Linked DNA regions of Amorphoplanes digitatis. The protein of the gene in region 1 binds, or shares a complex with, the protein of each later gene. Links are inferred from orthologs where the notes say so. Each region holds a gene or a part of one and is shown on either strand. Other genes may lie near its edges. The genes, in order: sucB and BJ971_RS03150.

Region 1 (8,457 bases):
CCGTCCGGCGCGAACCGCGCCGGGGTGACCACACCCGTCGGGGCGTCCCACGAGGGAGCTCCCGGCCCCAGTCGTCGCGGAGAGCCCGAGTGACCCACCCCGCACCCACCCTCAGCCTGGTCGACAGCGACCCGGCCGAACTGGCCGTCGACGCGATCGTCATCGGGCTGCACAGTCAGCCCGATGAGGGCGGCGCGGTCCTGCCGGCCGCCGGCGCGGAGAGCATCGCCGCCGCGTTCGACGGAAAGCTGATCTCGACGCTGACCCTGCTCGGCGCGACCGGTACCGCCGGCGAGGTGATCAAGCTCGCCACGCTCGGCACGGTCGCGGCGCCGCTGATCGTCGCCGTCGGCCTCGGCGACGAGCCCACCGGCTCGGCGCCCGCCACGGAGACCCTGCGCCGCGGCACCGGCGCCGCGGTGCGCGCGCTGGCCGGCAGCGCCACCGTCGCGCTGGCGCTGCCGGTGCCCGACGACACCGACGCGCCCGGCGTGCTGCGCGCGATCCTCGAGGGTGCGCTGCTCGGGTCGTACCGGTTCGCCGGCTACAAGACCAAGCCGCAGCCGACCCGGCGCGACCCGGTCAAGGCGCTCCAGGTGACCGTGCCCGACGCGGCCGACTCGGCCGCCCGGGCCGAGGTCGAGCGCGCCGAGGTGGTCTCCAAGGTCGTGCGGCAGACCCGGGACTGGGTGAACACCGCGCCCAACAAGCTGCGCCCGCCGGACTTCGCCGACGCCGTCGCGGCCGCCGCGGACGGCACCGGCCTCGAGGTCGAGGTGCTGGACTTCGACGCGCTCAAGGCGGGCGGCTACGGCGGCATCGTCGCGGTCGGCCAGGGCTCCGAGGCGCCGCCGCGGCTGGTCAAGCTCACATACACCCCGCAGGGCGTGGCGAACCCGAAGCGGGTCGCGCTGGTCGGCAAGGGCATCACCTTCGACACCGGCGGCATCAGCATCAAGCCGGCCGCGGGCATGTGGGAGATGAAGTCCGACATGGCCGGCGCCGCCGCCGTCGGCGCCACGATGCTGGCGGTCGCCGCGCTCCGGCCGCCGGTCGCGGTCACCGGGTACCTGGCCATGGCGGAGAACATGCCCTCCGGTACGGCGTACCGGCCGGGCGACGTCATCACGATGTTCAACGGCAAGCGGGTCGAGGTGCTCAACACCGACGCCGAGGGCCGCATGGTGCTCGCCGACGCGATCGCCCGCGCCTGCGCCGACGGCACCGACTACGTCTTCGAGACGTCCACTCTGACCGGTGGCCAGGTGGTCGCGCTGGGCAAGCGCATCGCCGGCGTGATGGGCTCGCCGGAGACCTGCGAGCGGGTCAAGGCGGCCGGCGACTCGGTCGGCGAGCCGGCCTGGCCGATGCCGCTGCCGGACGACGTGCGCAAGGGCATGGAGTCCGAGGTCGCCGACATCAGCCAGGTCAACGCGAGCATGGACCGGGCCGGGCACATGTTGCAGGGCGGCGTGTTCCTGCGCGAGTTCGTGGCGGACGGCGTGGAGTGGGCGCACATCGACATCGCCGGGCCCTCGTACCACGTGGGCGAGCCCAGCGGTTACTGGACGAAGGGCGGCACCGGCGTGCCGGTGCGCACCCTGCTGACCCTGATCGACGACATCGCCGCCAACGGCTGAACCCCGGAACGCCGCCCGTGCCCTCTCAGGAGGCCGGGCGGCGTTTCTGGCGTGCGTTGTAGTCGCGCATCCGCTGGGGGTAGCCCATCAGCCGGATGTCGTAGATGGGCATGGCGAGCTGGTGCGCGAAGCGCCGGGCGGTCTCCGGGGAGTCCACGCGCCGCCGGGTCCACTCGCCGTCGTGTGCCACGAGCAACACGGTGGTCTCGGTCACCGTCGTACGGGGCTCGATGTAGCCCTCGACGCCACGCCGGGATCGGACAAACTCCGCAAGATGCTCAAGATCGGCACGATCCGCCGGACGGCCGCCCCCACGGATCGGCTCCTTGCGTCGCCGGAACCACGCCACGCCCCACTCCTTACCGTCAATTGCCGCAAGGGTACGTCCTGCGCCCCTCTCGTTGGGCACCTGGATACATAGACAGGCGCGGTAAGTGACAAGATGGCCAGGACAGCTGTGACCGTTTCCACCATGCGACCCATGTGGCGACGAACGCGATCCGGGAGTAGACGTGAGCCAGCCGGGCGGAACCTTCGACATCGTGATCCTCGGCGCCGGCAGCGGCGGCTATGCCGCCGCGCTGCGCGCGGCCGAGCTGAACCTGTCGGTGGCCCTGATCGACAAGGCGGAGCTGGGCGGAACCTGCCTGCACCGCGGCTGCATTCCGACAAAGGCCCTGCTGCACGCGGCCGAGCTCGCCGACCAGACCCGCGAGAGCGAGCAGTTCGGCATCAAGGCCGACCTGGTCGGCATCGACATGGCCGGTGTGAACGCCTATAAGGACGGTGTCGTCGGCCGCCTCTACAAGGGCCTGCAGGGCCTGATGAAGCAGCCGAACATCACAATGGTCCAGGGCGCCGGCAAGCTGATCTCCCGTGACACGGTCGAGGTCGACGGCGCGCGCTACACCGGACGCAACATCATCCTCGCCACCGGCTCCTATTCCCGCTCGCTGCCCGGCCTCGAGGTCGACGGCAAGCGCGTGCTGACCAGCGAGCACGCCCTGCGCCTCGACCGGGTGCCGGCCTCCGCGATCGTGCTCGGCGGCGGCGTCATCGGCGTCGAGTTCGCCAGCGTCTGGAAGTCCTTCGGCGCCGACGTGACGATTCTCGAGGCGCTGCCCCGGCTGGTCGCCGCCGAGGACGAGGAGATCTCGAAGGCGGTCGAGCGCGCCTTCCGCAAGCGGAAGATCAACTTCAAGGTCGGCAAGCCGTTCGAGAAGGTCGAGTACACCGAGAACGGCGTCAAGGCCTACCTCGCCGGCGGCGAGAGCGTCGAGGCCGAGATCCTGCTGGTCGCGGTCGGCCGCGGCCCGACCACCAGCGACCTGGGCTACGAGCAGCAGGGCATCACCCTCGACCGGGGCTTCGTGATCACCAACGAGCGCATGCACACCGGCGTCGGCAACATCTACGCGGTCGGCGACATCGTGCCCGGCCTCCAGCTGGCGCACCGCGGCTTCCAGCAGGGCATCTTCGTGGCCGAGGAGATCGCGGGCAAGAACCCGGCCGTCATCGACGAGAACGGCATCCCCCGCGTCACCTACTCGGACCCCGAGGTCGCCTCGGTCGGCCTGACCGAGGCCAAGGCCAAGGAGCAGTACGGCGCCGACAAGGTCACGTCGTACAGCTACAACCTCGGCGGCAACGGCAAGAGCCAGATCCTCAAGACGCAGGGCTTCGTGAAGCTGGTCCGGGTCAACGACGGCCCGGTCGTCGGCGTGCACATGGTCGGTGCCCGGATGGGCGAGCTCGTCGGCGAGGCTCAGCTGATCTACAACTGGGAGGCGTTCCCGGAAGAGGTCGCCCAGCTGGTGCACGCACACCCGACCCAGAACGAGGCGCTCGGTGAGGCGTTCCTCGCACTGGCCGGCAAGCCGCTGCACGCACACGCCTGATTTCGATACTGATCCGACCCGTTAGAGCGGTTAAGGAGTTCTGAGACATGCCGGTATCGGTCACCATGCCCCGGCTGGGTGAGAGCGTCACCGAGGGCACCGTCACGCGCTGGCTCAAGCAGGAGGGCGAGCGGGTCGAGGCCGACGAGCCGCTGCTCGAGGTCTCCACTGACAAGGTCGACACCGAGATCCCGTCGCCGGCCGCCGGTGTGCTCACGCGCATCGTCGTGGCCGAGGACGAGACCGCGGACGTCGGCAGCGAGCTCGCGGTCATCGCCGGCGACGGCGAGGACGAGGACTCCGCCGCGCCCGCGCCCGCCGCGGCCGCGCAGGAGGAGGCCGAGCCCGAGCCGGCCGCGCAGGAGGCACCCTCGACCGAGCAGCCGGTCGCGCAGGAGGCACCGGCGCCGCAGGCCGCCGCGCAGACGGGCGGCGGCGGGGGCACCGCCGTCAAGATGCCCGCGCTGGGCGAGAGCGTCACCGAGGGCACCGTCACCCGCTGGCTCAAGCAGGTCGGTGACACGGTCGAGGCCGACGAGCCGCTGCTCGAGGTCTCCACCGACAAGGTCGACACCGAGATCCCGTCGCCGGTCGCCGGCACCGTCCTGGAGATCAAGGTCCCCGAGGACGAGACCGTCGAGGTCGGCGCCGACCTGGCCATCATCGGCAGCGCCGGCAGCGCGCCCGCCGAGGCGCCGAAGCCCGCCGCACCGGCACCGCAGCAGGCCGCCAAGCCCGAGCCGAAGGCCGAGCCGAAGCCCGCGCCGAAGCCGGCACCGCAGCAGCAGTCCGCGCCGCTGGTCGAGTCGAAGCCCGCGCCGGAGCCCGAGGCACCGGCGCCGGCGCAGGCCGCCGCCCCGGCCGCCGAGAAGGTCAGCTCCAACGGCGCCGGCGACGCCGGCTACGTGACGCCGCTGGTCCGCAAGCTCGCCGCCGAGAAGGGCGTCGACCTCTCGTCGGTCACCGGCACCGGCGTCGGCGGCCGGATCCGCAAGCAGGACGTCATCGAGGCCGCCGAGAAGGCCGCCGCCGCGAAGGCCGCCCCGGCCCGCCAGGAGGCCCCGGCGCCCGCCGCCAAGGCGGCCCCGAGCCCGCTGCGGGGACGCACCGAGAAGCTGACCCGGATCCGCGCGACGATCGCCCGCCGCATGGTGGAGTCGCTGCACGTCTCGGCGCAGCTCACCACGGTGGTCGAGGTCGACATCACCAAGGTCGCCACCCTGCGGGGCAAGGCCAAGGTCGCCTTCCAGGCCAAGCACGGCGCGAAGCTGACGTTCCTGCCGTTCCTGGCGCTGGCCGCGGTCGAGGCGCTGCGCGAGCACCCGGTGGTCAACTCGTCGATCGACCAGGAGGCCGGCACGGTCACCTACCACGACGGCGAGCACCTCGGCATCGCGGTGGACACCCCGAAGGGCCTGGTCGTCCCGGTCATCCGGGACGCCGGCGACCTCAACCTGGCCGGCCTGGCCAAGCGGATCGCCGACGTCGCGGAGCGCACCCGCAACAACAAGATCAGCCCGGACGAGCTGTCCGGCGGCACCTTCACGCTGACCAACACGGGCAGCCGGGGCGCGCTCTTCGACACCCCGATCATCAACCAGCCGCAGGTCGGCATCCTCGGCACCGGCGCGGTGGTCAAGCGCGCGGTGGTCGTCGACGACCCGAACCTGGGCGAGCTGATCGTGCCGCGCTCGATGATCTACCTGGCGCTCAGCTACGACCACCGGATCGTGGACGGCGCGGACGCCGCCCGCTTCCTGGTGACGATGAAGGACCGGCTGGAGGCCGGCCAGTTCGAGGGAGACCTCGGCCTGTCCTCCTGATCCGGGACGGAACGTGAGACAGGGGGCGCCCAGCGCCCCCTGTTTTTGTTTTGACCGGGATCAGCTTCGGGCAATGATGGAAGCATGCGGATCATCCTGGCCGGCGCGTCCGGTTTTCTCGGCACCCGGCTCACCGGCCGGCTGCGCGCCGCCGGCCACGACCTCACCCTGCTCGTCCGCCGTCCCGCGCAGGAGCCCGGTGAGGCGACCTGGCAGCCGTCGGCGGGTCAGCTCGACCCGGCCGTCGTCGCCGGCGCCGACGCGGTGATCAACCTGGCCGGCGCGGGCGTCGGCGACCGGCGCTGGAACGCCCGCTACAAGGGCCTGATCCGGAGCAGCCGGGTGGACACGGCCGGCACGATCGCCCAGACGGTCCGGAGCCTGCCCGCCGCCGACCGCCCGCGGGTCCTGCTCCAGTCCTCCGCCGTCGGCTGGTACGGCGACACCGGGGACCGCCAGGTCACCGAGGACTCCCCGGCCGGCAGCGGCTTCCTCGCCGACGTGTGCCGGGTCTGGGAGGCGGCCGTGCGGCCCGCCGAGGACGCGGGCATCCGGGTCGCGCTGCTGCGCACCGGGCTGCCGCTGGACTCCCGCGGCGGCCTGCTCAAGCCGCAGATGGTGCCCTTCCGGCTGGGCGTCGGCGCCCGGCTCGGCGGCGGCCGGCAGTGGGTGCCCTGGATCGGCCTGAACGACTGGCTCAGCGCCACCGACTTCCTGCTCGATCGCGACGACCTGGCCGGCCCGGTCAACATGGTCGGCCCGGAGCCGGTGACCAACGCCACGTTCACCCGGGTGCTGGGCCGGGTGCTGAACCGCCCGGCCGTGCTCCAGGTGCCGGGTATCGCGCTCCAGGTGGCGCTCGGCGAGTTCGCGCACGAGGCGCTGCGCAGTCAACGGGTGCTGCCCGGTGTCCTCCAGCGGACCGGCTTCGTGTTCGCCCAGCCGACCCTCGAGGTGGCGCTGCGCGCGGCGATCGACCGGGAATCGAACGCCGTGGCCTGAGCCGGGAACCGGGCTTTGCTAACCTGCGGCTGGTGTCCGTCGTCGCCGCAGCCCCCTCAGAGTCCGCCGATCCGCCGGTCGTCTCCACGACCCGCGCCGGCGGCCGCCGGTCGTGGCGCCAGCACCTGGTCGTCGCCGTCGCCGCGCTGGGCCTCGCGGCCTGGGTGACGAACGGCCTGTGGCGCGACCCGGCCGGGCACGTGCTCACCAAGAACGTCGGCGACCAGGCCTTCTTCGAGTGGCTGCTGGGCTACGGCGTCTACCTGCTGGGGCACGGCGCCGATCCGTTCTTCACCGACATGATGAACGCGCCGCTCGGCGTCAACCTGGCCGCCAACACGTCCATCACCGTCTTCATCGTGCTGTTCTCGCCGCTGACCGTGCTGGCCGGGCCACAGGTCAGCTTCGCGGCGATCCTCACGCTCAACCTGGCCGGGTCGGCGTTCGCCTGGTACCTCTTCCTGCGCCGCTACCTGGTCCGGCACGCGGTCGCGGCGGCGGCCGGCGGGTTCTTCTGCGGGTTCGCGCCCGGCTTCATCTCGCACGCCAACGGCCACCTGAACTGGACGGCGGGCTGGGTCGCGCCGCTGGTGCTCTGGTGGGTCCTCAAGCTGCCCGAGCGCGGGCGCTGGCTGCGGCACGGCATCATCCTGGGCCTGCTGGTGGCCGTCGGCTTCTCCATCGCCGCTGAGGGCCTGTTCTTCACGGCCCTGGCCAGCGGCCTCTTCCTGATCACCCGCTCGGTGCAGCCGGAGTGCCGCGCCGAGGCGCGCCGGGCGCTGCCGACGGTGCTCGCCGGGCTCGGCGTCACCGCGGTGGTCGCCGGTGCGCTGCTCGCGTACCCGCTGTTCATGCACTTCGCCGGGCCGCAGTCGTTCAGCGGCACCGGCTTCAACCAGGCGCACTACGCCGAGGACATCGGCGCCTACTTCGAATATCCGACCCGCTCGGTCGCCGGCTGGCTGGGGCTGGGCAGCGAACTGGCGCCGAACCCGACCGAGGAGACGTCCTACTTCGGCCTCCCGCTGCTGATCCTGGTCGTCGTGTCGCTGGTGACGTTGCGCCGGCACGCGGCGCCGGGCCGGTTCGAGACCCTTGCCGCGCTCTACACCGTCGGCGCGGTCTTCCTGGTGCTGTCCCTCGGCCCGCAGCTCAAGTTCTTCACCGGCACGACGAGCATCAAGCTCCCGTACGCGGCCCTGCAACACCTGCCGCTCTTCGACTCGGCGCTGCCCGGGCGTTTCGCCCTCGTGGTGGTCGGCGTGGTCGGCATCATCCTCGCGCTCAGCGCCGACCGGCTGCTCAGCGATCCGGCGCAGACGGTGCGCTCGCACACGCTCTGGGCGGCCGGCTTCGCGGTGGCGCTGGTGCCCCTGGTCCCGCTCCCGCTGCTCACCACCGAGCGGGTGCCGGAGCCGCCGTTCATCGCCGACGGGATCTGGAAGGACTACGTCACCGACGGCGGCACGATGACCACCCTGCCGTTCGCGACCACCGACACCGCGGACGGGCAGCGCTGGCAGGCGTACACGATGGCCCGGCGCGGTGCGCAGTTCCGCATCCCCGACGGCTACTTCCTCGGGCCCGGTGGGCCGGAGGGCACCGGCCAGATCGGCGCCACCCAGCGGCACACCGACTGGCTGTTCTTCCGCGCGGCCCTGTACGGCTACGTCGCCCCGCTCGACGACCACGACCGCGCGCAGGCCCGCGCCGACCTGGCGGACTGGAACGTCCAGGCCGTCTTCCTGCCGGAGCGGATCACCGGCTCGCACAGCCCGCTGTTCCGGGCCGCGGTGGAGATGACCGCGACCGACCTGCTCGGCGAGCCGGAACACGTCGGCGGCGTGCTGCTGTGGCGAATCCGCCCGGGGATCGACCCGGTCGCCAGGGATAGGCTGGAGCGGTGACGACTTCCACGTTGCAGGTCCTGCGTCCGGGCCTGGTCGACTACCGCGAGGCCTGGGACGAGCAGCGCCGGCTGCACGAGGCCGTGGTGGCGGGCACCCAGCCGGACACCATCCTGCTGCTCGAGCACCCCAGCGTCTTCACCGCCGGCAAGCGCACCGAGCCGCTGGACCGGCCGCTCGACGGCAC
Region 2 (11,936 bases), 6.3 Mb from region 1 along the record:
GGAGAGCGGGGACATGCCCATCGAGGTCGCGACGCTGCGGCCGCCGTCGACCGCGCAGGCGCTCGCACCGTTGCCGAGGTGCAGGGTGATCACCTTTGCGGTCGCGGCGGGCAGGCCGAGCAATTCGGCGGTCTTGCGTGCCACGTAGGCGTGCGACGTGCCATGGAAGCCGTAGCGGCGGATCTGCCAGCGGTCGGTCAGCGCGGTGTCGATCGCGTAGGTCGAGCCCTCCGGCGGGATCGTCTGGTGGAACGCGGTGTCGAAGACCGCCACCTGCGGCACGGCCGGGAGCAGCTTGCGGGCCACCGCGATGCCGGTGAGCGCCGCGGGATTGTGCAGCGGCGCGAGCGGGACGAGCCGCTCGACGGTCGCGACCAGCACGTCGTCGATCACCGTCGCCTCGGCGAACTCGGTGCCGCCGTGCACGACGCGGTGGCCGACCGCGTCGAGGCCGGCGAGGTCGACCTCGGCCATGACGCGTTGCATGGCGGCCTCGTGGTCGGCCGCGTCGCCGCCCGGCTCGCCGATCCGCTCCACCAGGCCCTTGGCCAGGGTCGCGGTGTCGTCGAAGAGCCGGTATTTCACCGACGAGGAGCCGGTGTTGAGCACGAGGATTTTCATGAGCCCGCCTGGATCGCCGTGATCGCCACGGTGTTGACGATGTCCTTGACCGTCGCGCCCCGGGACAGGTCGTTGACCGGGCGCCGGAGCCCCTGCATGACCGGCCCGACCGCGACGGCGTTGGCCGAGCGCTGCACCGCCTTGTAGGTGTTGTTGCCGGAGCTGAGATCGGGGAAGACGAACACCGTCGCCTTGCCGGCCACGGTGCTGCCCGGCAGCTTGGTCGCCGCCACCTGAGGGTCGATTGCCGCGTCGTACTGGATGGGACCCTCCACGGGTAGGTCGGGGCGTTGCTCGCGGATCAGGGCGGTCGCGGCGGCCACCTTCTCGACGTCGGCGCCCGAGCCCGAGCTGCCGGTCGAGTAGGAGAGCATGGCGACCCGCGGCTCGATGCCGAACGCCGCCGCGGTCTGCGCGGACGACAGCGCGATGTCGGCGAGCTGGGCGGCGTCCGGGTCGGGGTTGACCGCGCAGTCGCCGTAGACCAGCACGCGGTCGGCCAGCAGCATGAAGAAGACGCTGGACGCGACCGACAGGCCGGGCACGGTCTTGATGATCTCGAATGCCGGGCGGATGGTCGCGGCGGTCGTGTGGCCGGCGCCCGAGACCATGCCGTCGGCGAGTCCGGCGCTGACCATCATCGTGCCGAAGTAGTTGACGTCGCGGACCACGTCGTAGGCCAGGTCGAGCGTGACCGCCTTGTGTTTGCGCAGCTCCGCGTAGCGCTCGGCGAAGTCGTCGCGCCAGGGGGCGGTGGCCGGGTCGACCAGCCGGGCCGCACCGATCTCGACGCCCACCTCGCGGGCCCGCCGGGTGATCTCGGCCGGGTCGCCGAGCAGGGTGAGGTCGGCGACGCCGCGCCGCAGCAGGGTCTCGGTGGCGCGCAGGATGCGCTCGTCGGTGCCCTCCGGCAGCACGAGGTGGCGGCGGTTGGCGCGGGCGCGGTCGATCAGGTCGTTCTCGAACATCAGGGGGGTCACCCGGCTGGAACGGGTGACGTCGAGCAGCCGGTTGAGCTCGGTGGTGTCCACATGGGTCTCGAACGCGCCGAGCGCCGCCTCCACCTTGCGCGGTGTGCCGACGCTGAGCTTCGCCTCGATCCGGTTCGCGGCGCTGATGGTCTGGTAGCTGTCCGACCGCACGACAAGCATCGCCAGGCCGGTGTTGAGCCGCTCGATCAGCCGGACTGCGCGGGGGTCGGGCAGCTCGCCGAGGGTCAGCACCAGGCCGGCGAGCGTCACGCTGCCGGCGGCGTGTGCGGCGCTCGCCGCCACGAGCAGGTCGGCCCGGTCGCCGGGGGTGATGATCAGCGCGCCGTCGGTCAGGTGGTCGAGCAGGGCCGGCACGTGCGCGGCGCCGACCACGTAGTCGAGGACGTCGCGGTCGAGGGCGGCCTCGCCGCCGGTCACGACGGTCGCGTCGAGGGCGGCCGCGACCTCCGCGACGGTCGGCGCCGCCACCGCGGGAACCTCGGGGATGGCCCAGACCGGGACCGGCAGGCCGCCCGGGGTCGCCATCCCCGGGGGCACCCGGTTGGCGATCACCGCCAGGACGGTCGCGTCCAGGTCCACAAGGGTGTGGTAGGCCGAGCGGACCGTCGCGTTCAGGTCCGGGCGCCGTCCCTGGCCCGCGACGACGGGAATCACCACGCTGCCGAACTCGGTCGCGAGGCGTGCGTTGAACGCCAGCTCGCGGGGCAGCTCGTCGTGCCCGTCGTCCTGGCCGTCGGAGAAGTCGCTGCCGATCACGATCACCGAGCCGCACTGGCGCTCGACCGCGCGGTAGCGCTCGACGATGCGGGAGATGAGCTCCTCGCGCCGGCCGTCGGCGACCAGCGTGGCGGCCTCGGCCACGGTGACGCCGAACGACTCCGCGTAGGGCGCGACGACGGGGTAGCGGGTGGTGAGCAGGGTCAGCAGCGGGTCCGCGCCGGGGCCGGCCGTCAGCGGCCGGAACACGCCGATCCGGGCCACCTGCCGGGACAGGAGCTCGGCAAGCCCGAGGGCGACGGTGCTCTTGCCGACGCCGGGCCCGAGCCCGGCGACGTAGACGCTGCTTGCCACGTCCTCAACGTACCGGTCGGCCGATGATTCCACGCCGACCCTGTGGATAACCGCCGGCGGTCAGAGCAGGGCGCGGAGGTAGCCGTCCGGGCGTTCCAGGAACCGGCGCCAGTGCGCGACGATCTCCAGTTCGTCCCATTTCACCCGGCGGATCCCGTGGTCACCCAGCTCCAGGATTGTCGCGTCCGGCAGCGCCGTCAGCACCGGCGAGTGCGTCGCCACCACCACCTGCGCGCCCTGGCCACGCAGCCCGTCCAGGCGGGCGAGCAGGCCGAGCGTCGACGTGAACGACAGCGGGGCCTCCGGCTCGTCCATCAGGTAGAAGCCGTACCCCCGGAACTTGCGGTCCAGCAGTTCCAGGAAGCCCTCGCCGTGGCTGCGGTCGTGCAGGCCGGTGTCCGGGTTCGGGCCCGGCAGGGCCTCGAGATAGGTGTAGAGGCCGTGCGTGGTCTCCGCGCGCAGGAAGTACGCGTTCGCCGCCCGGCCCGGCGTCCGGATCACCCGCAGTGCGGAGCCCAGCGGCGACTCCGTCACCCGGGTGCTGTGCCGGGCGCTGCGTGAGCCGCCCTCCGGATTCAGGCCGTGCACCGCCGCCAGGGCCTCGACAAGCGTCGACTTCCCCGAGCCGTTCTCGCCGACCAGGAACGTCACCCCCGCCGGGATGTTCAGGCCGTGCTCCAGCACCGCCGCGATCGCGGGGATCCTCGCCCACCAGGCATCGCGGTCGATCTCCGCGCCGAGGTCCGCCTCGACGCGGCGGATCGGCCGTGGTTGCCGGTCGCGTGCCACGCTCAACGTCGCGGCCTACTCCTCGTCGTCCTCGTCGTCGCGGGCCAGCCAGGTCGCGAAGCGCTCGATCGCCGTCTCGAACTCCGGGTGGTTGTCGACGAAGTTCCGGAGCTGTTCGCCCACCCACTCCAGCGTCACGGACTCCTCGCCGCGCCGCTCGACCAGTTCCTCGATGCCACGGTCGGTGAAGTACACGGTCTCTCCCAAACAGGTGAAAGGGCGCCCCGCGCATGTCGCGGGGCGCCCTTTTTCTAACAGACGGTCACGGGCGCGGGAGCGCCGCCTCGACCAGGGCCGACTGCTCGGCCTCGTGCAGCTTCGCCGAGCCGACGGCCGGTGCGGCCGCCGCCGGGCGCGAGATCCGGCGCAGGCGCACGCCGTCGAGGTGCTCGAGCAGGTTGAGGGCCACGAACGACCAGGCGCCCTGGTTGGCCGGCTCCTCCTGCACCCACGCGAAGTCCTCCGCGTTCGGGTACCGGTTCAGCACGGCCTTCAGCTCCTCGACCGGCAGCGGGTAGATCTGCTCCATGCGGATGATCGCCGTGTCGGTGATGCCGCGCTCCGCCCGCGCCTGGAACAGGTCGTAGTAGACCTTGCCCGAGCAGAGCAGGACCCGCTTGACGGCGCCGTCCTCCAGCGGGGTGCCGTTGACGCCGGCGTCGCCGACGATCGGCTGGAACGTGCCCGTGGTGAAGTCGGAGACCGACGACACCGCGAGCTTGTGCCGCAGCAGCGACTTCGGCGAGAAGACGATCAGCGGCTTGCGCTTGGTGGACAGGGCCTGCCGGCGCAGCAGGTGGAAGTAGTTCGCCGGCGTGGTCGGGTTGGCGACCCGCATGTTGTCCTGCGCGCAGAGTTGGAGGAACCGCTCCGGGCGGCCGGACGAGTGGTCCGGGCCCTGCCCCTCCTGGCCGTGCGGGAGCAGCAGCACCAGCGACGACTGCTGGCCCCACTTCACCTCGCCGGAGGAGATGAACTCGTCCACGATCGACTGGGCGCCGTTGACGAAGTCGCCGAACTGCGCCTCCCAGAGCACCAGCGCCTCGGGGTTCTCGACCGAGTAGCCGTACTCGAAGCCCATCGCCGCGTACTCGCTGAGCAGGGAGTCGTGCACGAAGAAGCGGGCGTTGCCGGTGGCGAGCGTCGACAGCGGCAGGTAGTCGTTGCCGGTGTTCGCGTCGACCAGCGAGGCGTGCCGTGACACGAAGGTGCCGCGGCGCGAGTCCTGGCCGGCCAGCCGGACGGTGACGCCCTGGCTCAGCAGCGAGCCGAAGGCGATCAGCTCGCCCATGCCCCAGTCGATGCCGCCGTCGGCGGACATCTTGGCGCGCCGGTCCAGCAGCTGCTGCACCCGCTTGTGCGGGGTGAAGCCCTCCGGCAGGTCAAGGTGTGCCTGGCCGACCGCGCGCACGCCGGCGGGGTCGATGGCCGTGTCGACCTGCGGCTCCGGCTCGTCGGTGCGGGCCGGCCGGGGCCGCGGCGGGGAACCGGCCGCGTCCCGGGTCGCCTTGAAGACCTGCTCCAGCTGCGACTGGTAGTCGCGCAACTGCTCCTGGGCGTCGTCGAGGGTGAGGTCGCCGCGGCCGATGAGCTCCTCGGTGTAGAGCTTGCGGACCGAGCGCTTGGTGTCGATGATCTTGTACATCCGCGGGTTGGTCATCGACGGGTCGTCGCCCTCGTTGTGACCGCGGCGCCGGTAGCAGACCAGGTCGATCACGACGTCCTTGTTGAACGCCTGGCGGTACTCGAACGCCAGCCGGGCCACCCGGACGACGGCCTCGGGGTCGTCGCCGTTCACGTGGAAGATCGGCGCCTGGATCATCCGGGCCACGTCGGTCGAGTAGAGCGACGAGCGGCTGTACTCCGGGGCGGTGGTGAAGCCGACCTGGTTGTTGACGACCACGTGCACCGTGCCGCCGGTGCGGTAACCGCGCAGCTGGGAGAGGTTCAGCGTCTCCGCGACCACGCCCTGGCCGGCGAACGCCGCGTCACCGTGGATCAGGACGGGCAGCACCGTGTAGCCGTGCAGGCCGAGGTCGAGGCGGTCCTGCTTGGCGCGGACGATGCCCTCGAGCACCGGGTCGACGGCCTCGAGGTGCGACGGGTTCGCCACCACGCTGACCGTCGTCGAGTTCGTGCCGTCCGGCGTCGTGTACTTGCCGGTCTGGCCCAGGTGGTACTTGACGTCGCCGGAGCCGTGAGCCGACTTCGGGTCCATCTGGCCCTCGAACTCGTTGAAGATCTTCTCGTACGGTTTGCCGACGATGTTCGCGAGCACGTTGAGCCGGCCGCGGTGCGCCATGCCGATGACCATCTCGTCGAGGCCACCCTCGGCGGACGCCTGGAGCACCTCGTCGAGCAGCGGGATCAGCGACTCGCCGCCCTCCAGCGAGAAGCGCTTCTGCCCGACGTACTTGGTCTGCAGGAACGTCTCGAACGCCTCGGCGGCGTTCAGCCGGTTGAGGACGTGCTTCTGCTCCTCGGGGTCCGGCTTGGTGTACTTGATCTCGATCCGGTCTTGGATCCAGCGCCGCTCCTCGGGGCCCTGGATGTGCATGTACTCGATGCCGACCCGGCGGCAGTAGGTGTCGCGCAGGACGCCGAGCACGTCGCGCAGCTTCATCTTCTGCTTGCCGGCGAAGCCGCCGACCGGGAACATCCGGTCGAGGTCCCACAGGGTCAGCCCGTGCTGGAGCACGTCCAGGTCGGGGTGCCGGCGGATCTCGAACTCGAGCGGGTCGGTGTCGGCCATCAGGTGGCCGCGCACCCGGTACGCGTGGATCAGCTCGACGACCCGAGCGGCCTTGTCGATCTGCCCCTCGGAGGTACGGGCGACGTCGCGCACCCAGCGCACCGGCTCGTACGGGATCCGCAGCGAGGTGAAGATGTCGTCGTAGAAGGCGTGGTCGCCGAGCAGGTACTCGTGCATCGCCTTGAGGAACTCGCCGGACTGCGCGCCCTGGATGACCCGGTGGTCATAGGTGCTGGTCAGCGTGGTGACCTTGCTGACGCCGTGCTCGGTGAGGGTCTCGTCGGACATGCCGGAGTAGGGCGCCGGGTATTCCATCGCGCCGACGCCGATGATGGCGCTCTGGCCGGCCATCAGGCGCGGGATGGAGTGCACGGTGCCGATGCCGCCGGGGTTGGTCAGCGAGATCGTCGTCCCGGCGTAGTCGTCCATGGTCAGCTCGTTGCGGCGGGCGCGCCGGACCACGTCCTCGTACGCCTGCCAGAACTTGCGGAAGTCCATCTGCTCGCAGTTCTTGATGGACGGCACGACCAGGGTGCGGGTGCCGTCCTTCTTGGCGAGGTCGATGGCGATGCCCAGGTTGACGTGCTCGGGCTGCACCAGCGCCGGCTTGCCGTCCACCTCGGCGAACGAGTTGTTCATCTCCGGGTGGGCCATCACGGAGCGGACCAGCGCCCAGCCGATCAGGTGGGTGAAGCTGACCTTGCCGCCGCGGCCGCGGGCGAGGTGGTTGTTGATCACGATGCGGTTGTCGACAAGCAGCTTCGCCGGGACGGCCCGGACCGACGTCGCGGTCGGCACCTCGAGAGAGGCGTCCATGTTCTGCACGATGCGGGCGGCGACGCCGCGCAGCGTGGTGACCTTCGACGTGCTCGCCGGCGCGGGCGTCTTCGCGGCCGTGGTGGCCGGCTTCGCCGTTGCCGCCGGCTTGGCGGGCGCGGCCGCCGGCTTGGCCGGCGCGGCCGGCTTCTCCGGCGCGATGGTCGCGGCGGCCGGTGCGTCGGTGCCCGCCTTCGCGGCGGTCGCCTTCGCGTTGGCGGCGGTCGCCTCGTCAGGGGTAGCGATCGAGCCCGAGGCCATGGCCGGCTTGTAGTCGGCGAAGAAATCGTGCCAGGCGGGATCGACACTGGCTGGGTCGGCCAGGTAGCGCTGGTACATCTCGTCGACAATCCACTCGTTGGGGCCGAAGTCCGCGAGTGGATTGTCATGCGAAGTCTGCTGGGTCGACACTGCCGTGTTCGCCTCTTTCACCATGTTGTCAGCACGCGACGGTTCGTCACACGGGACGAAGGAATCGCCGTCAAGGCTACGCCGTGAGATTCGCGCGGCCATCCGGACGTCCAGTGTGTGACGAACTGCCGAGGCGGAGAGCAGGCGTGTGACCTGCCGAACACGATCAGGTGATGTCGCGCCGCTTCATGAGCCACGTGCCGAGACCGCCCGCGAGCACCGCGTAGCCGATCAGTACGACGGCGCCGAGCCAGCGGGGCGGACTGCCCGGCAACTCGGTTCCGGAGATCATCAGCTGTGACGCGATCGGCGGGACCAGCACCTGGAGCTTGTCGAACCAGTCGCCGAACCGGGGCGCGAGCAGCGCGAAGATGATGGTCGTTCCGAACCAGCCGAGCACGTAGATCGTGCTCAGCGCGATGGTCGCGCCGATCTGGCTGCGGATCAGCACCCCGCCGCCGACGCCGAGAACCGCCCAAAGGGCGTACGCGAGCGCATTGAGGCCGATAGCCCGCCACACCGCCGGCTCGCCCAGCTGCGCGCCGACGTCCAGCTGGTTCAGGATGAGCGGCACGAAGATCAGGTTGAGCACGGTGGTGACGAGCCAGAAGCCGACGCCGAACACGGCCGAGGCGACCAGCTTGGCGAGGACGACCCGCTCCCGGCGCGGCGTCACCAGGAAGGTGGTGGTGGCCGTCAGGTGGAAGAACTCGTTGGTCACCACGATGGCGCCCAACAGCATCACCATGAGCACGCCGAAGAACTGGCCGCTGGTGTAGAGGTTGGCCGCCACGTTGACGGCCTCGTTGGCCACCCGGACCTGCGCGGCCTGCTCGGCGGTCAGGCCCTGCTCGGCCGGGTCGACGCCCTGGTTGATGCTGCTGCCGGCCCAGTTGATCAGCAGGGACAGCGCCCAGAGCGCCAGCGTGATCAGGCCGAAGATCCACCAGGTGGAGGTGGATCGGATCTTGAACAGCTCGGCTTTGACGAGATTCATCGGATGCCCGCCTTTCCGGCCGTGAGCTGCAGGAAGACCTGTTCCAGGTCGGCGCGTTCGCCGGAGAGCTCGTGCAACTCGACGCCGGCGGTGAAGGCGATGTGCCCGACCTTGGCGGTGTCCAGCCCGGTGACCAGCAGGGCCTCGTCGGGCAGCGTGGTCACGGCGGCCTGCTCGGCCGCGAGCGCGGCGGCCAGCACGGCGGGCTGGGGCGTGCGCACCCGGACCTGGCTGCCGCCCGCCATGGAGCCGAGCACCTCGCCGACCGGGCCCTGCCGGATCAGCTTGCCCGCGGCGATGATCACCACGTCGTCGGCGAGCTGCTGCATCTCGCTGAGCAGGTGGCTGGAGACCAGGATCGTGCGGCCCTCGGCGGCCAGCGCCTTGAGCAGGTCGCGCAGCCAGCGGATGCCCTCGGGGTCGAGGCCGTTGGCCGGCTCGTCGAGGATCAGCACCCGCGGGTTGCCGAGCAGCGCCGAGGCGATGCCGAGCCGCTGCTTCATGCCCAGCGAGTAGCCCTTGAACTTGCGCTTGGCGGCCGGGGTGAGCCCGACGCGGGCGAGCGCCTCGTCGGCCGCCTGCCGCGGCAGCCCGGCCGCGAGGCAGATCATCCGCAGGTGGTTGATGCCGCTGCGGCCCTTGTGCGCGCTTGACGCCTCGAGGACCGCGCCGACGTGCCGGATCGGCTCGTCGAGGTCGCCGTAGCGGACGCCGGAGAAGGTCGCCGTGCCGGAGGTCGGGGTGACCAGGCCGAGCAGCATGCGCAGCGTCGTGGTCTTGCCGGCGCCGTTGGGGCCGAGGAAGCCCGTCACCCGCCCGGAGTGCACGGTGAAGGACAGGTTGTCGACGGCGCGCAGCGCCTTGTAGTGCTTGGTGAGGTTGGAGACGACGATCTCCTCGGAGCCTGTCGGCAACGAACACTCCTTCCGCTCGGCTGGTGGATCAACCTACCGCGTCAGCGCGATCCAGGTTGCCCGTGCGGTGGCGATTCGCTCGCCGCCCGGCGCGTAGACCGAGGAATCGACAAGGGCCTTGCGGCCCTGCACCGAGACCGCCGCGCCGACCACCACGCAGGTGCTGCCCGCCGCGGGCAGGGAATCGACGGCCACCGCGATGCGGCCGAGCACGTAGACCTGGCCGGTGCGCAGCGCCGACCAGCCGCCGGGGCAGTCCAGCGCGGCCCACAGCGTCTCGACGCGAACGTCGGGCGGAACCACCCAGGGCGCGGCCATCCGGCCGTCGGGCAGCGGGCCGGCGAAGATCCGCAGACCGTCGGGGTTCTCGGGGCCGCAGACGAAGCAGGTGGGGAACGGGTGGTCGGCGAAGCCCGGGTAGCCGGCGGTGGCCGCCCGCGCCTGCTCAAGGGAGACCGGTGCCACCCCGCTGCCGGCGTCGGCGACCGGCGCCACCTCGGCGACCAGGGTGCCGTCGGGCGCGGCGACCTTGCCGTCCGCCACGGTCAGCGTGGTCTCCAGCGGCGGCGGGACCCGGAGCGTCACCTCGAAGGCCCGGCCGTCCGCGCCCGCGCCGGACGCCACGGCGAACGCGCCGGCGGACCAGCCGCCGTTGCCCGACGTGGGCGGGCCGTTGTAGCGGGACGCGATCTGCATGTCACCGACGCTCTCATACGGGTGCGACATAAAGCCGTTCATGTACCGGTCATCCGCCGCCTCCTGAGCCGACACGCCGACGGCAGTCGGGGGCCTTACACAGTTCTCATGACGGTACTCATGACCGCCGCCGCATCCACCGGGACCAGCGGCTATTCACTCCTGATCGCCGACGGCGCCGAGCAGGTAGCGGCCGCGCAGCGGCTACGCCACGACGTCTTCGCCACCGAGCTCGGCGCGACGCTGCGTGGCGTCACCCCCGACGGCCGTGACGTCGACGAGTTCGACGACTACTGCGACCACCTGATCGTCCGCGACGACTCGACCGGTCAGGTCGTCGGCACGTACCGGATGATGCACCCGAAGGGTGCCGAGCGGGCCGGGCGCCGCTACGGCGACGGCGAGTTCGATCTCAGTGCCCTGCGCCCGCTGCGCGACCAGCTGGTCGAGACCGGGCGCTCCTGCGTGCACCCGGACCATCGCTCCGGGGCCGTGGTGAACCTGATGTGGGCCGGCATCGCCCGCTACCTGCACCTGAACAACCTGCGCTGGCTCGGCGGATGCGCGTCGGTCGGCCTCGAGGACGGCGGGGCGACCGCGGCCGGCGTCTGGGCCCGGGTCTCGGCCCGGCACCTCTCTCCGCCCGCGCTGCGGGTGCGGCCGCGCGACTCCTGGCTCGCCGGGACCGACCTCGTCGGCGACCCGGCGGTCCTGCCGCCGCCGCTGCTGCGGGGCTATCTGCGGCTGGGCGGCTGGGTCTGCGGCGAGCCGGCCTACGACCCGGACTTCAACTGCGCCGACTTCTACATGCTCTTCTCCATGGACCGGATGGACCCGCGCTACCGGCGGCACTTTCTCGGGGCGACCCGATGATCGCGGCGATGTGGCAGCCCGCCTCCGCCTGCGGCCCGCAGTGCCGGCCGGGCGGCGAGCGGGGCGTGCGGGCCGTCACCACGGTGTTGCGGATGTCGGCGCTCTTCGGCGTACTCGTATGGGCCTTCGCCCTTGCGCCGTTCGCGCGGACCGGCGCCGCACGGGCCGTGGCCCGCGGCATCCTCGCGGCCCTCGGGGTGCGGCTGGTGTGGCGCGGGCCCGCGCCGCGGCCCGGCAGCCTGCTCGTGGCCAACCACGTCTCCTGGCTCGACATCCTCGCGCTGCACGCGGTGACGCCGGTCCGGCTGGTCGCCAAGCACGACGTGCGCGGCTGGCCCGGCATCGGCGCCCTCGCGGTCGCGAGCGGGTCGATCTTCCTCGACCGGACCCGGCCGAAGCGCCTGCCGGCGACGGTCGCCGAGATCGCGGCGGCGCTGCGGGCCGGCCGAACGGTCGCGGTCTTTCCGGAGGGCACGACGTTCTGCGGCGCCGACCGCGGGCGCTTCCGGCCCGCCGTGTTCCAGGCGGCCGTCGACGCCGGCGCGCCGGTCGTGCCGATCTCCATCCGGTACGCGTCCCCGGCGGCCGCCTTCGTCGGCGACGACTCCCTGTGGTCCTCGGTGCGGAGGGTGGCGCGGTCGCGCGGGCTTACGGTTACCCTCGTCGGGGCTCCGGCGCTGCTACCGGCGCCCGGCGCGGACCGGCGGTCGCTGGCCCGGGCGGCCGAGGCGACGGCCGGACTGCGGTCCGGCACCTTTGATCTTGCCGCCTAGCTGCCTCACAGAAAACTTTCAGCCAGTGCGCAGCGTGGGCGCAGGCCCCTGGGTGAAGATGGTTGCATGGCCGTTTCTCAGACCCAGGGCAAACAGAGCGAGGCGAAGCTCCTCGTCGTCGAGGACGATGCGAACATTCTCGAGCTGCTCTCCGCAAGCCTGCGCTTCGCCGGGTTCGACGTCAGCACCGCGACAAGCGGCAGCGCCGCCGTCAGCGCGGCCAAGAGTGCG

What was found.
Region 2: sucB (region 1) and BJ971_RS03150 share a complex: the UniProt entries of both Bacillus subtilis proteins name them as parts of the 2-oxoglutarate dehydrogenase (OGDH) complex. The link is inferred for Amorphoplanes digitatis from one-to-one orthologs.

What each region holds. Positions count from the first base shown.
Region 1 is NZ_JACHNH010000001.1:7,002,107-7,010,563, forward strand. The notes cover bases 2,996-5,973. They hold sucB (2-oxoglutarate dehydrogenase, E2 component, dihydrolipoamide succinyltransferase), read left to right. Parts: upstream 2,996-3,585; coding sequence 3,586-5,361; downstream 5,362-5,973. Other genes in these bases: lpdA (dihydrolipoyl dehydrogenase), read left to right, coding at 2,996-3,538; BJ971_RS30630 (TIGR01777 family oxidoreductase), read left to right, coding at 5,446-5,973. Outside these bases: BJ971_RS30610 (leucyl aminopeptidase), read left to right, coding at 90-1,640; BJ971_RS30615 (hypothetical protein), read right to left, coding at 1,666-2,049; more of lpdA, read left to right, coding at 2,153-2,995; more of BJ971_RS30630, read left to right, coding at 5,974-6,363; BJ971_RS30635 (DUF6311 domain-containing protein), read left to right, coding at 6,396-8,270; lipoyl(octanoyl) transferase LipB, read left to right, coding at 8,267-8,457. UniProt on the Bacillus subtilis protein: E2 component of the 2-oxoglutarate dehydrogenase (OGDH) complex which catalyzes the second step in the conversion of 2-oxoglutarate to succinyl-CoA and CO(2).
Region 2 is NZ_JACHNH010000001.1:664,521-676,456, forward strand. The notes cover bases 3,536-7,775. They hold BJ971_RS03150 (multifunctional oxoglutarate decarboxylase/oxoglutarate dehydrogenase thiamine pyrophosphate-binding subunit/dihydrolipoyllysine-residue succinyltransferase subunit), read right to left. Parts: upstream 7,453-7,775; coding sequence 3,736-7,452; downstream 3,536-3,735. Other genes in these bases: BJ971_RS03145 (DUF6104 family protein), read right to left, coding at 3,536-3,668; BJ971_RS03155 (ABC transporter permease subunit), read right to left, coding at 7,619-7,775. Also shown: BJ971_RS03130 (acetate/propionate family kinase), read right to left, coding at 1-621; pta (phosphate acetyltransferase), read right to left, coding at 618-2,684; BJ971_RS03140 (AAA family ATPase), read right to left, coding at 2,745-3,473; more of BJ971_RS03145, read right to left, coding at 3,489-3,535; more of BJ971_RS03155, read right to left, coding at 7,776-8,449; BJ971_RS03160 (ABC transporter ATP-binding protein), read right to left, coding at 8,446-9,363; BJ971_RS03165 (hypothetical protein), read right to left, coding at 9,397-10,059; BJ971_RS03170 (GNAT family N-acetyltransferase), read left to right, coding at 10,168-10,932; BJ971_RS03175 (lysophospholipid acyltransferase family protein), read left to right, coding at 10,941-11,705; BJ971_RS03180 (response regulator transcription factor), read left to right, coding at 11,772-11,936. UniProt on the Bacillus subtilis protein: E1 component of the 2-oxoglutarate dehydrogenase (OGDH) complex which catalyzes the decarboxylation of 2-oxoglutarate, the first step in the conversion of 2-oxoglutarate to succinyl-CoA and CO(2).